Regions from separate parts of the Duganella sp. GW821-FHT01E12 genome, predicted to be linked through region 1. Evidence: predicted binding sites of a transcription regulator. Region 1 holds the regulator's gene; the other holds the start of a gene.
What was found. The regulator sigma-54, encoded in region 1, starts transcription at its own class of promoters, with help from an activator protein. The targets are predictions, from matches to a motif close to TGGCANGNAANCTGCTTT.
Positions count from the first base shown of each region.

Region 2: a site for sigma-54 is predicted at 4,817-4,834, ahead of adh (aldehyde dehydrogenase). Genes of this name have one in related genera too.

Region 1 covers NZ_JBWKWR010000001.1:996,473-1,003,500, reverse strand. The annotation lists gene AC07WS_RS04325 (enoyl-CoA hydratase/isomerase family protein) at 1-783, opposite strand, end outside; gene hpf (ribosome hibernation-promoting factor, HPF/YfiA family) at 875-1,234, opposite strand; gene AC07WS_RS04315 (RNA polymerase factor sigma-54) at 1,312-2,790, opposite strand; gene lptB (LPS export ABC transporter ATP-binding protein) at 2,796-3,548, opposite strand; gene lptA (lipopolysaccharide transport periplasmic protein LptA) at 3,551-4,150, opposite strand; gene lptC (LPS export ABC transporter periplasmic protein LptC) at 4,179-4,772, opposite strand; gene AC07WS_RS04295 (KdsC family phosphatase) at 4,785-5,315, opposite strand; gene AC07WS_RS04290 (KpsF/GutQ family sugar-phosphate isomerase) at 5,315-6,313, opposite strand; gene AC07WS_RS04285 (monovalent cation:proton antiporter family protein) at 6,441-7,028, shown strand, end outside.
Region 2 covers NZ_JBWKWR010000022.1:10,805-17,832, reverse strand. The annotation lists gene AC07WS_RS30035 (porin) at 1-864, opposite strand, end outside; gene AC07WS_RS30030 (PQQ-dependent methanol/ethanol family dehydrogenase) at 1,070-2,812, opposite strand; gene AC07WS_RS30025 (DUF779 domain-containing protein) at 2,856-3,227, opposite strand; gene adh (aldehyde dehydrogenase) at 3,230-4,750, opposite strand; gene AC07WS_RS30015 (YVTN family beta-propeller repeat protein) at 4,952-5,893, opposite strand; gene AC07WS_RS30010 (TonB-dependent receptor family protein) at 6,011-7,028, shown strand, end outside.

The DNA of each region.
Region 1 (7,028 bases):
GAAGGCGCTGTCGTCCGTCTTGAGCGAGGCGACGATGGCCGGCACCGAGCCGGCGCCGAAGTGGCGGTCGATGGCGGCGCGTTCGGCGGCCAGCTTGCTGTCGCCCGCCGCGTCCTTGAACGGCGCGGCGAAGGCGGCGATGGCGGCCCGCAAGCCGGCGCCCGGCGTCGCGTCAAGCAGGGCCGACAGCGCCGCCATCTCACTGCCCGGCACGAAGTGGTCGGCCAGGCCCGCGTGCAGCGCGTCGGCCGCGCCGATGGTCACGCCGGTCACGCCCAGATAGCAGCCCAGCTTGCCCGGCGCGCGCGACAGGAAGTAGCTGCCGCCCACGTCCGGGAACAGGCCGATGTTCACTTCCGGCATGGCCATCTTGGTCCGCTCGGTGACGATGCGCACGCGGCAATCGGGGCCGCCCTGCGCCACGCCCATGCCGCCGCCCATGACCACGCCGTCCATCAGCGCGATGTAGGGCTTGGGATAAAAATGGATCAGGTGGTTGAGCGCGTACTCCTCGGTGAAGAAATCCTCCACCAGCGCGCTGCCGCCCTGCGGCGTGGCGCGGCCGGCGTCGTAGAAGAAGCGGATGTCGCCGCCGGCGCAGAAGGCCTTCTCGCTGCTGCTGCGGATGACGACGGCCGCGATGCCGCTGTCGTCGCGCCACGCCATCAGCGCCTGCGTGATATCGCGCACCATCGCCAGCGATAAAGAGTTCAAGGCCTTGGGCCGGTCCAGCGTGATGTAGCCGGTTCCGTTGCTGACGCTGGTGTGGACGTATTCGCTCATGAGGTCGCAGGATAGTGGTGAAAACCCTATTCTATGCGGGCGCAAAAAAGGGCGCCAGTGCGCCCTTAGTTTGATGGTGCCGAGGCCGTTGTTATAGGGCGGCGGCAGCGGGTTCGTAGCTATCCGGGAGATGCTTGATCGCATCGTGGCCGTGCTCTTGGACCTTGGCTTTGTACTTCATGACCTGCCGATCCAGCTTGTCGACCAAGGTGTCGATGGCGGCGTACAGGTCCTGGGACAGGCTTTCCACGTAGACGGTCTTGCCCGACATGCGCAGGTTGATTTCAGCCTTCTGGCGTTTCTCTTTCTCTTTAAGGTTATCTACAGTCAGGATGACAGCAATATCAATCACTTGATCAAAGTGGCGGGTGACGCGTTCCAGCTTGCTCTGCACGTATTCACGGATGGCCGAGGTCACTTCGAGATGATGTCCACTGATGGTGAGATTCATACACACTCCTAAAGATGATGTCGCTTCTTACGGTTAGTGCGGGGCCCATTGCTACCGGGCGCGCAGGAACCAAGGAACTACAAAGACTTGCGGAGACTGACTGGCGGGATCTTCAACGCTTCGCGATATTTGGCAACAGTTCGTCGCGCAATCACCATGCCTTGTTCTCCCAGCATGTCCGCAATCTTACTGTCGGATAAAGGATTTTTCGGGTCTTCTGCTCCTGTCAATTGCACAATGAGTGCGCGTATCGCCGTCGAACTTGCTTCCCCCCCCGCTTCGGTGGCGACATGGCTACCAAAGAAATATTTCAACTCAAACATGCCATGCGGGGTCAGCATATATTTTTGAGTTGTTACGCGAGAAATAGTGCTCTCGTGTAGACCCAGTGTATCAGCAATTTCGCGAAGCACAAGGGGGCGCATGGCAACCGCGCCATGGGAGAAAAAGTTCTTTTGTCGTTCTACTATCGCTTGTGCGACGCGCAAAATCGTGTCGAAACGCTGGCGCATATTCTTGATCAGCCACTTCGCTTCCTGCAGCTGCGCGCCCATCGCGCCCTCGCCTTTTCCCTGCTTGAGCAGGTTGGCGTACATGGCGTTCACGCGCAGGCGCGGCATGACGTCGTTGTTGAGGCTGACCTGCCAGCCGTTGCGCGCTTTTTTGACGATCACGTCCGGCACCACGTAGTCCGACACGTCCGACGCGAACGCCGAGCCCGGATGCGGATTACACTGGCGGATGACGGTTTGTGCTTCGCGCAAATCCTCGTCGTCGCACACCAACGCCTTCTTCAATTTGTTGAAGTCGCGCTGGGCGAACCAGGTCAAATGATTTTCCACGATGGCCAGCGCCATGCGCCGCGTCACCATCGGTATGCCCGGCAGGCGCTTGATCTGCAGCGCCAGGCATTCGGACGCGTTGCGCGCGCCCACGCCCATCGGGTCGAAGCTTTGCAGCAGCGACAAGGCGGTGCGCAGCTCGTCGAGGTCCACCTCCAGCTCCTCCGGCAGGCGGGCGTGGATCTCGTCCAGCGATTCCTCCAGGTAGCCGTTCTCGTCCAGCGCGTCGATGATCAGCTCGACCAGCGCGCGGTCGCGCATCTCCAGCACCGTCACGCGCATCTGCTCCATCAGGTGCTCGCGCAGCGTGCAGTGGCTGGCCTCCAGTTGCGGGCGCGAATCCTCGTCGTCGGGCGCCTTGCTGCGGCCGGCGTCGCTCCAGTCGACGTCGGCGTCGCTGCTGGTGCTTTCGGTGTCGGCGGCCGGGCCGTCGTAGTTGTCGGCGTCGGCGGCAGGGGCTTCCTGGGCGTTGGGCGGGCCTTCGGGCGGCGCGTCGCCGACCGGGGCTTGTTGGCTGATGGCGCCGTCCGACAGCAGCCGCAGCGAGCGGTCCAGCGGGTCGTCGAGGCGCTCCAGCAGCGGATTATCGGTCAGCAGCTGTTCCAGTTCCTGATGCAGCTCCAGCGTCGACAGTTGCAGCAGCCGGATCGACTGCTGCAGCTGAGGCGTCAGCGCGAGGTGCTGCGACGTGCGCAGTTGCAAAGACTGTTTCATGGGTTTTACATACGGAAGTGTTCACCCAGATACACGCGACGCACCGATTCGTTGGCGATGATGTCGTCTGGCCGGCCTGAAGCCAATACCGTGCCCTGGTTGATGATATATGCGCGGTCGCAGATGCCCAGCGTCTCGCGCACATTGTGATCGGTAATGAGGACGCCGATGCCGCGTTCCTTGAGGAAGCGCACGATGCGCTGGATCTCAATCACGGCGATCGGGTCGACCCCGGCGAATGGTTCGTCGAGCAGCACGAAGCGCGGGTTGGTCGCCAGTGCGCGCGCGATCTCCACGCGGCGGCGCTCGCCGCCCGAGAGCGACAGCGCCTGGTTCTCGCGCAGCTTTTCGATCTGCAAATCGGCCAGCAGGGTATTGAGCCGTTCATCAATGGCAGCCTTGGATAAAGGCTTGCCGTCCACTTTCTGGATTTCGAGGACGGCGCGGATATTTTCTTCCACCGTCAGCTTGCGGAACACCGACGCTTCCTGCGGCAGGTAGGACAAGCCGAGCGAGGCGCGGCGGTGGATGGGCAGCGAGGAGATGTCGGTGCCGCTGATGTCGATGCTGCCGGCGTCCGACGGCACCAGGCCGACGATCATGTAGAACGAGGTGGTCTTGCCGGCGCCGTTGGGGCCGAGCAGGCCCACCACTTCGCCGCATTCGACCTGCAGCGAGACGTCATGCACGACCTGGCGCTTGCCGTAGGTCTTTTGCAGGCCGCGTACGATCAGGGTGCTACCGCAGGATGGTTCCATGCTCACTTCTCCGTGGCCGGCGGCGTGGACGCGGCCGGCGTGCTTGCAGGCGCGGTGGCCGGCGCGGCCGGGCGGATGGTCGGCTGGATCACCATGGTGCCGCGGCCGGCGCCCGGCTTGCTCTCGCCGGTGACGGTGTTCTTCACGGCGAACTGTTCCTTGCGGCTGTCGTAGGAGATGAACTCGCCGTTGACCTCGTCGCTGAGGCGGCCCGCTTCGAGGCGGCGCACCTTGGCCTTGGAGAACAGTTTGACCAGGTCGGTCTTGTTGCTGTACTCGATACGTTCGGCCTCGCCCTCGACCCACTGGTCGCCGGCGCCGTCGCGCTTCTGGCGGAAGGTGGCGGGCGTGCCGGGCGTGCTGGTCAGCACGACGAAGTCGTAGCCTTCGGGGTCGGTGGTCATCACCGCCTTGGGCGACTTCAGCAGCAGCGTGCCGCGCGTCAGGATCACATTGCCGATCAGCGTCTTGACCTGCTTGACGTCGTCGATCTGCAGATCGTCGTACTGGATCGTGGTCGGCTTGGTGGAGTCGGCCTTTTCCGCGTGGGCGGCGCAGGCCGCCATCAGCAGCACGGCGGCCGAGAACATCAATTTTTTCATCATCATTCCATTCATCATCGTTGGTTCTTCAATGGCCGGGGCGCGGCGGCAGCACCAGCTGCCCGCGTCCGCCCAGCTGCACTTCGCGGGTGGCGTTGTTGGCCTTCATGCCGACGCCGTTGGCGGTGGCGTTGCCGATTTCCAGCGCCACCGGCGCGGTGGTTTCCATCCGTTCCTCGTCCGGGTACACCGTCAAGGTCGAGGTCGTCATGCGCAGCGCCTGCGCCTTCGGCGTGGCCGGGCGCACCACGTCCACATTACCATTGAGCTTGACGCGCGTATTGCCCTGGTCGACATGGGCGGTGTCGGCATGCATATTCATCGGCGGCTGGTCGGCGGACAGGCTGTGCACATAGGGCTTGTCGATGTCGGAGGCGTCGTCGATCGGCCGGTGGGTCAGCTTTTCGCCGGAGATGATGTAGGCCGGCTGGCCGGTCTTGTTCATGCGTACCAGGCTGAAGCGGTCGATGATGTAGTCCGGCTCGTTGCGGTGCTGGTCGGCCTGCGCTTCCTGGCCGGCCTGGTTGACCACCTGCACCAGCCAGAAGCTGCCGACGGCGACAAACACGCCGACCACCATCACGATGGTCAACTGCCAGCGGTGGGCTGTTCGCTTATGCATGCTCGCTCCCCGTCAAACCAGGAACTGCGCCATCACGCGCTCGTAGCTGCCCTGCGCGTGCAGCAGCAGCTCGCACACCTCGCGCACCGCGCCGCGGCCGCCGGCGGCCACCGTGGTGTGGTGGGCGCGCTCCAGCACCTCGGCGCGGCCGTTCGGCACGGCCACCGCGAAGCCGACGCGCGTGAGGATGGGCAGGTCGACCACGTCGTCGCCGATGAAACCGACCTGCTCGGCGGTGAGGCCGGTCTTTTCCAGCAGCGCGTTGAACGGCGTCAGCTTGTCGTGGCCGCCCTGGTGCAGGAAGCCGATGCCGAGGTCGGCCGCGCGCCTGATCACCTGCGGCGAGGTGCGCGCGCTGATGATGGCGGTCTGCACGCCGGACTCCTGCAGCAGCTTGATGCCCAGGCCGTCGTGCACGTTGAAGGTCTTGAGCGCCTCGCCGTCGGCGCCGTAGTGCAGGCTGCCGTCGGTCAGCACGCCGTCGACGTCGAAGATCATCAGCTTGACGCGCGCGGCGCGTTCCACATACGTTAAGTCCGTCATCAGATCACCTTGGCGCGGGTCAGGTCGTGGATGTGCAATGCGCCGACCAGCTTGCCGTCGGCGTCGGTCACCAGCATCTGGTTGATGCGGAACTGTTCCATGACGGCGACCGCGTCGACCGCCAGCTTTTCCGGCGAGATGCTGCGCGGGTTGGCGTGCATGACGTCGCGGATCACGACCTTGGTGAAGTCCTGAACCTTCTCGATCATGCGGCGCAGGTCGCCGTCGGTGAACACGCCGATCGGCTTGTCGTCGGCGTCGACCACGGCGGTCATGCCCATGCCCTTCTGCGTGATCTCCAGCAGCGCGTCGGTCAGCTTGACGTCGGCGGTAACCTTGGGCACGGCGTCGCCGCTGCGCATGACGTCGCGCACGTGGGTCAGCAGGCGGCGGCCCAGCGCGCCGCCAGGATGGGAGCGCGCGAAGTCCTCCTCCTTGAAGCCGCGCAGGTCCAGCAGCGCGACCGCGATGGCGTCGCCCAGCGCCAGCGTGACGGTGGTGGAGGTGGTCGGCGCCAGATTCATCGGGCAGGCTTCCTTGGCCACGGCCACGTTCAGGTGGACGTCGGCGATGTCGGCCAGGCTGGAGCCGGGCTTGCCGGTCATGGCGATGACCTTGCTGCCCATGCGCTTGACCACCGGCAGGATGGTCATCAGCTCGGCGCTTTCGCCGGAATAGGAAATGGCGATGAAGGCATCGTCGGCGGTGACCATGCCGAGGTCGCCGTGGGCGGCCTCGGCCGGATGCACGAACAGCGCCGGCGTGCCGGTCGAGGCCAGCGTGGCGGCGATCTTGCGGCCGATGTGGCCGGACTTGCCGATGCCGGACACGACCACGCGGCCCTTGCAGTTCAGCAGCAGCTCGATGGCTTGCACCACGCTGTCGTCGGCGTCCAGGCGGGCGTTGAGGGCGGCGATGGCCTCGGCCTCGTTCTGCAGGGTGTCGCGGGCAAGGCGCAACGCATGCGCGGCCATATTTGCGTCAAAAGCTTTCAGCATTGTTTTTTCATGGGTTACACTCATGCCCAAGTATAGCCGAATTGAGAAAGCAAAAAACTTGCCAGTAACAACATAAGGGCCGCTACAGCCCACAAACAACGAAATAATATTTTCTGGCTATGTTGATATGACGTTTACACCTTTGGAATTGACCTTGTTGCTGCTGGGCAGCGCGGTGCTGGGCGTGGTGGCCTTCCGCATGATGCATCTGCCGCCCATGCTGGGCTATCTGGCGGTCGGCATCCTGATCGGCCCGCACGCGCTGGGCCTGGCCGAGTCGAGCGAGGCCTTCCACTCGCTGGCCGAGTTCGGCGTGGTGTTCCTGATGTTCTCCATCGGGCTGGAATTCTCCCTGCCCAAACTCATGGCCATGCGCCGCATCGTGTTCGGGCTGGGCATGGCGCAGGTGGTGCTGACCATCGCCGCCACCATGGTGTTCGGCTGGGCCATCGCGACCCAGCTGCCGCCGGCCATCCACATCGGCTGGCAAGCCTCGTTCGCGCTGGGCGGCGCGCTGGCCATGTCGTCCACCGCCATCGTCTCCAAGATGCTGACCGAGCGGCTGGAGCTGGAAAGCGCGCACGGCCGCAAGATCATCGGCATCCTGCTGTTCCAGGACCTGGCCGTGGTGCCGCTGCTGATTTTGATCCCGTCGCTGGGCCAGCGGCCGGACGCGCTGGTCGAGACGCTGGCCTGGGCCGGCCTCAAGGCCGTG
Region 2 (7,028 bases), on a different contig from region 1:
CAAAATGCCCAATCCTTTACCGCCCTGGAAATTGGCCAGCACGCCCAGCGGGCCGGCCTGGTATGAAGCACCCGCTTCAACGCCGGTCATGGTGAAGTCCCTGACGCCCGGCGCGGTGGCACCGAACTTCTGCGACTTGGCGCCGAGCCACCCCTTGAAACCGTCGGCCGCATAACTCAATTGCGCCTGAACCTGAGGGCTCGATTTCGACGAGTACGCGGGCGCCGCGACAATAGGCGTATCGGCCACAGGGCTAACCAGCGCCACATCGAAGCCTATGCCCGACACCGACTTCGGGGCGCTGTAGGCAATCTGGCCGTAGTAGCCTACGTAGCTGTAGCCGGCTCCGATATGGCCCAGCGTTACGCGGCCTCGCTGCGTCGCCTGCACAGGCGCGCCGGCGCCGATCAGGGTCATGTCCGAAAAGATGGCGCCTGCACCGAAGATGCCGTTGTCGCGCCCAAGCTTGATGGTGCCCATCTGCGCGTTCCCGAACGTGAAGTAGGCTTGGCGCACGTCGACGCCGCTGTTGGCAGCGATGGCGCTGTCGGTGGCAGTGGCGTTGTAGATGCCGATCAGCGCCTTGACGTCATAATCGCCTTGCTTCGACGTGGCCGAGGTGACCAGGCCATTGGGCAGCAGTCCATTACCGATCGTGGTGCGATTATTTTCGCCGCCGCAGCCCAGCCCCTTGCCACCCAGCGCCAGCCCGCCCACCGCGTCCCCATTGCAGGACACCTGCGTGTAGTAGGCGTTGACGATGCCGCCTAAAGATACGTTCCAGTCCCCAGCCTTGAAATCGACAGCCTGCGCGCCTTGAATACCCGTGACAGTCAATGCGCCGATCATCAGTATTGTTTTCATTTTTTATGTCTCCAGTATTGTTTTCATACATCGGTCGATGTAACTCCCATATCGCAATTTGCATGCCCACGTGCCGCCGCAGGGAGAAGCAAGCCTTATAAATAAAGGCCTTGTGCTAAATCTGATCATGCGTTCCATCGCACTGTTCATAATTTGACCGAAAAAAAAAGGCGGCCGAAGCCGCCCAAAAAACTACAAGAGATCTTTACTTGGCCGATAGTTTGAAGACCCACACCGAGCCGCCCTGCTCGAGGAAGTTGACCTTCTTCGCCACTTCGCCACCCCACAGAGGCACCGCGCCGCCCCAACCGGAAACCACGGCGACGTATTGGGTGTCGCCGTCCTGCCAGGTGACCGGCGGCGCCACCACGCCGGAACCGGTCTGGAACTTCCACAGCTCCTTGCCGCTCTTCGCATCCAGCGCCTTCAGGTAGCCTTCCGGTGTGCCATAGAACACCAACCCGCCAGCCGTCGTCATCACCCCACCCCACAATGGCGCATTGTTCTTGACTTCCCATACGATCTTGCCAGACTTGGGATCGACCGCGCGCAACGCGCCGATGTAGTCGTCGAACAGCGGACGAATAGTGAAGCCTGCTCCCAGGTAGGCGCCGCCTTTTTTGTAGCTGATCGGCTCATTCCAGATATCCATGCCCCACTCGTTGGCCGGCACGTAGAACAAGCCGGTCTGCTGGCTGTAAGCCATCGGCATCTGGTTCTTCGCCCCCAGGAAGGCCGGCGCCGCGAACACCGTGCTGCCCTTCTTGCCTTCCTCGCCCTTGGTTGGATCTCCAGGACGATTGGCGGCGATGAAGTTGGGCCGGCCAGTCTTGATGTCGATGCTCGACGCCCAGGTGATCTTCTTCACAAACGGGAAAGCGTTTTGCAGCTTGCCGTTGTTCGCGTCGATCACGTAGAAGAAGCCATTGCGGTCTGCCTTGCCGCCGTAGCGCTTGCCGTCCATGTCGAAGGTGACGAATTCATTGGCGCCGTCGAAGTCCCATGAATCGTTGGGCGTGTTCTGGTAAGCCCATTTGATCTGGCCCGTCTTCACGTCCAGCGCCACCGTCGACGACGAATACAGATTGTCGCCGGGGCGCAGGTGGCTGTTCCATGGCGCCGGATTACCGGTGCCGAAGTAGGCCAGACCGGTCTTGGCGTCGTAGGTTCCACCCATCCAGGTCGAGGCGCCACCGGTCTTCCATAGGTCACCCGGCCAGCTCTTATTGAGCGTCCCCGAAATGCCGTTCTCGATGGCCTTGCCGTCCTTGTCGTAGCGATAGCCCATGTGCCCCTCGACGGTGGGCCGGGTCCACAACAACTCGCCCGTCAGCGGATTGCGCGCCTCCACGCGGCCGACGATGCCGAACTCGCCGCCGGACACGCCGGTCAGCAGCACACCGTCGGCGATCAACGGCGCCGCCGTCATCGAATAGCCGGCCGAATAGTCATCGACCTTTTCCTTCCATACGACTTTGCCGGTGTCCTGGTCCAGCGCCACCAGTTGTGCATCGAGCGTTCCGAAGATGACCAGATTGCCGAACAAGGCGGCGCCGCGGTTGACCACATCGCAGCAGGGCATGATGCCGTCCGGGAGACGATGCTCATACTTCCATAATTTTGCGCCAGTCTTGAGGTCCACGGCGAAGATGCGCGAATATGACGCGGTGACGAACATCTTGCCTTTGTAGATCAGCGGCTGCGATTCCTGGCCGCGCTGCTTCTCGCCCCCGAACGAGAACGACCACGCCGGCACCAGCCTGGCCACCGTTTTGGTATTCACCTGGGTCAGCGGCGAATAACGCTGTCCCTCCGATCCGATACCGAACGACAGCACGCTGTCCGTGCTGGATGCCGCGTTCTTCAGCATGGCCGACGTGACGTCGGCCGCCTGTGCCAGCGACAGGAAGGATATCCCGGCCAGCGCTGCGATTACTTTTTTCTGCACAATCTTCTCCAGTTATTATGTTTTGGTTCGCTGCGGTGTGCAGCTATGCCGGCGGCTTCAAGGCCGCCAGTTCTTCGTCGCTGAACAGGCGCGAACGGGTCAGGAAACGCCTGCCCGTGCCGTTATCGAGCGAGAACATGCCGCCGTTCCCGTCGACCACGTCGATGATCAGCTGCGTGTGTTCCCAGTACTCGAACTGCTCGCGGCCCATGTAGAACGGCGTCCCGTCCAGATTGCCGAGATAGACATCGGTGTCGCTGATGGAAAACTCCCCGGCCGGGTAGCACATCGGCGTGCTGCCGTCGCAGCAGCCGCCGGATTGAAAGAACATCAGCGGCCCGTGGCGGCTGCGCAGGACGGCGATCAGATCGAGCGCCGCCGGTGTGGCCGTCACGCGGGCGATGACGTGGTCCATGGTCAGAAGAAGCCCAGCGCGTTCGGGCTGTAGCTGACCAGCAGGTTCTTGGTCTGCTGGTAGTGGTCCAGCATCATCTTGTGGTTCTCGCGGCCGATGCCCGACTGCTTGTAGCCGCCGAAGGCAGCATGCGCCGGATACAGGTGGTAGCAATTGGTCCAGACGCGGCCAGCCTGGATCGCGCGCCCGACGCGGAAGGCGCGTGAACCGTCGCGCGTCCAAAGGCCGGCACCCAGGCCGTACAACGTGTCGTTGGCGATGCTCAGCGCTTCGGCTTCATCCTTGAAAGTGGTCACCGACACCACTGGTCCGAAGATCTCTTCCTGGAAGATGCGCATCTTGTTGTGGCCTTTGAAGACGGTCGGCCGCACGTAGTAGCCCTCCTTCATGTCACCGCCCTGCATGCTGCGGCCGCCGCCGGCCAACAGCTCGGCGCCCTCCTGTTTGCCGATGTCGATGTACGACAGGATTTTTTCCAGCTGCTCGTGCGAGGCCTGCGCGCCCAGCATGGTGCTGGCGTCCAGCGGGTTGCCCTGCTTGATCGCCGCCACACGGGCCAGCGCGCGCTCAATGAATTTTTCGTAGATCGATTCCTGGATCAGCACGCGCGATGGGCAGGTGCATACCTCGCCCTGGTTCAGCGCGAACATCGCGAAGCCTTCCAGGCACTTGTCGAAGAAGGCGTCGTCGGCATCCATCACGTCTTCGAAGAAGATGTTCGGCGACTTTCCGCCCAGTTCCAGCGTGACGGGAATGAGGTTCTGCGCGGCGTATTGCATGATCAGGCGGCCGGTGCCCGTCTCGCCGGTGAAGGCGATCTTGGCGATACGCTTGTTCGATGCAAGCGGCTTGCCCGCTTCCAGCCCGAAGCCGTTGACCACATTCAGCACGCCAGGCGGCAGCAGGTCCGCAATCACTTCCAGCAGCACCATGATGGAGGCGGGAGTCTGCTCGGCGGGTTTGAGCACCACGCAGTTACCGGCGGCCAGCGCCGGCGCCAGCTTCCACACCGCCATCAGGATGGGGAAGTTCCAGGGAATGATCTGGCCGACCACGCCCAGCGGCTCATGGAAGTGGTAGGCGTAGGTTTCGGAGTCTATCTGTGCGACCGAGCCTTCCTGGGCGCGGATGCAGCCGGCGAAGTAGCGGAAGTGGTCGATCGCCAGCGGGATGTCGGCGGCGGTGGTTTCTCGGATAGGCTTGCCGTTGTCGATGGTCTCGGCGGTGGCGATCAGCGCCAGGTTGGCCTCCATGCGGTCGGCGATCTTGTTCAGGATGTTGGCGCGCTCGGTCGGCGAGGTCTTGCCCCATGCGTCCTTGGCGGCGTGTGCGGCGTCCAGCGCCAGCTCGACGTCTTCGGCGGTGGAGCGGGCCACTTCGCAGAATACCTGGCCGGTGATCGGCGTGACGTTGCCGAAGTATTCGCCCTTGACCGGAGCGACGAATTTGCCGCCGATGTAGTTGTCGTAGCGTTGTTTGAATGGATTGGCAACGCCCAGTTTGCTGATGTCTGCGAGATTCATGTCGTCCTCTTTCTGCTGTGGTTATGAGGCCGCGTAAAGCGGCGGTGGGTACTGCGTACACTCCTTTTCGCAAGCACCGTGCCAGCTTCACCTTTCCCTGTGCGGCGCATGAAATACAGGGGCTAGCGGTGATGGGAGGCTGTATCCGCGCTGTGACACCTGTTCAGGTTTGGAACAGGTGTCTGCCGATGGAACAACGCTTCAGCGGATCACCACACCCCAGGGCAATTCGCCCACCGCGACATCCGCCCGCTTCGCTGCCGCAGCGGTGTCGATCACGGATACGGTGTTCGAGCGGCCGTTGGCCACATAAAGCTTGGCGCCGTCCGGCGTCAGCGCCATGTTCCAGGGTCGCTTGCCAACTGCAATGGTGGCGCTGACGGCATTGGTGACGGTATCGATCACCATCACATTGGCGTCGGCGCCGTTCGACACGTACACCTTCAGGCCACCGGGATGCACGGCGATTCCATTGGCGTTCTTCCCGGCCGGGATGCGCGCTGTCGCCACCAACGTCGCCATGTCGACCACGTACACCGCTCCCGCCAATTCGCAAGCGACATAAGCGCGGGCGCCATCGGGACTGAAGCCCATGCCGCGCGGACGCAGCCCCACGGCCACCGCGCCGCTCTGACGCCGCGCGGCGACATCGATCACATCGACCTGCTCCGCCTCCTCCGCGCTGACCAACAACCAGCGTCCGTCCGGGCTGAAAACGGCATGTTCCGGGTTCTTGCCTTTCACGGCGATATCCGCCAACACGTCGCCGGAATTCGCGTCGATCAACGCGACGCTGTTGCTCTCCTCGACCGCCACCGCCACATAACGGCCATCCGCCGATACGCTCACGCCCTCGGGCGATTTCCCCAGCGCGATGCGGCGCACCAGGGCGCCGCTGGCGGCATCGATCACCAGCAGCGCGTTGCTGGCGGCGTCGGTCACGAACAGGCGTGTACCGCCTGGATCGGCTGCAATGCCGCGCGGCCGCTTGCCTGCGGCGATCTCGCGCAGCACGGTATCGGTGGAGGTATCGATCACGCTGACGCTGCCCGATTTCTCGTTCGGCACAAAAGCAAACGGCGCGGCCATCGCGGGACCGCACAGCAAAAAGACCAGGGAAGACAGGATGCGTAAGCTGTTCATGGTTATCGCCTTTCAGGGAAATGCGGTAACCATTGCAATCGGCGTGCCACCAGAAAAACGGGATGGCAGGTATATTGCTTACTGGTCCTGTGTAACACAGACCAAAACGGAGACAATATGAAGCAAGCCTTTTTCCCATTGAACGCGGTGGCCGCGCTGTTTGCACTGAGTGGCGGCGCCATCGCCGCCGACGGTGCCGCAGCGCCGGCGGAAGTGGTGGTCAGCGCCACCCGCGTCGGACACACGGTATTCGATATGCCGGCGGCCATCGACGTAATCGACGCTGAGCGCATCCGCGACAGCCAAGCGCGCGTCAACGCCAGCGAAGCGCTGGCCGCCGTCCCCGGCCTGGTGGCGCAAAACCGCCAGAACTACGCGCAGGACTTGCAGATATCCTCGCGCGGCTTCGGCGCCCGTTCGGCCTTCGGCGTGCGCGGCGTACACCTGGTCGCCGACGGCATCCCGGCCAGCATGCCGGACGGCCAAGGCCAGGCCGCCACCTTCAACCTCGATATGGCCGAGCGCATCGAAGTGCTGCGTGGTCCGTTCTCCGCCATCTACGGCAACCACTCCGGTGGCGTGATCCAGATGTTCACGCGCGACGGCGAAGGCGCGCCATCGGTGGAGACCACACTGACCGCAGGCAGCTACGGCAGCCGCAAAGCCGATCTGAATGCTCAGGGTAATCAGGCCGGCATCGGCTATGTGCTCGACGCATCGCGTTTTGAAACCGACGGCTACCGCGCCCACAGCGCCGCCACCCGCGACCAGGCCTTCGGCAAACTGACGCTGGCGCCGATGGCCGGCGCCAAACTGACCATCGTCGCCAACGCGCTGCGCCAGGACGATACCCAGGACGCTCTGGGCGCGACCTGGGCCACCTACCAGCGCGATCCGCGTGCCGGTGAGATAGATGCCACCGACAACCAGAGCCCGAAACGCACGCTGGCCGACCGCTACAACACCCGCAAGAGCATCGATCATCAGCAGATCGGCGCAAGCTGGGAACAGCGCTTCGGCGACGACCGCCTGCGCGTGAGCGCGTACGGCGGCAATCGCGGCGTAATCCAGTACCAGGCTTTTTCCAAAGCCTTCCAGGCGCCGGCGACACATTCCGGCGGCGTGGTCGACTTCG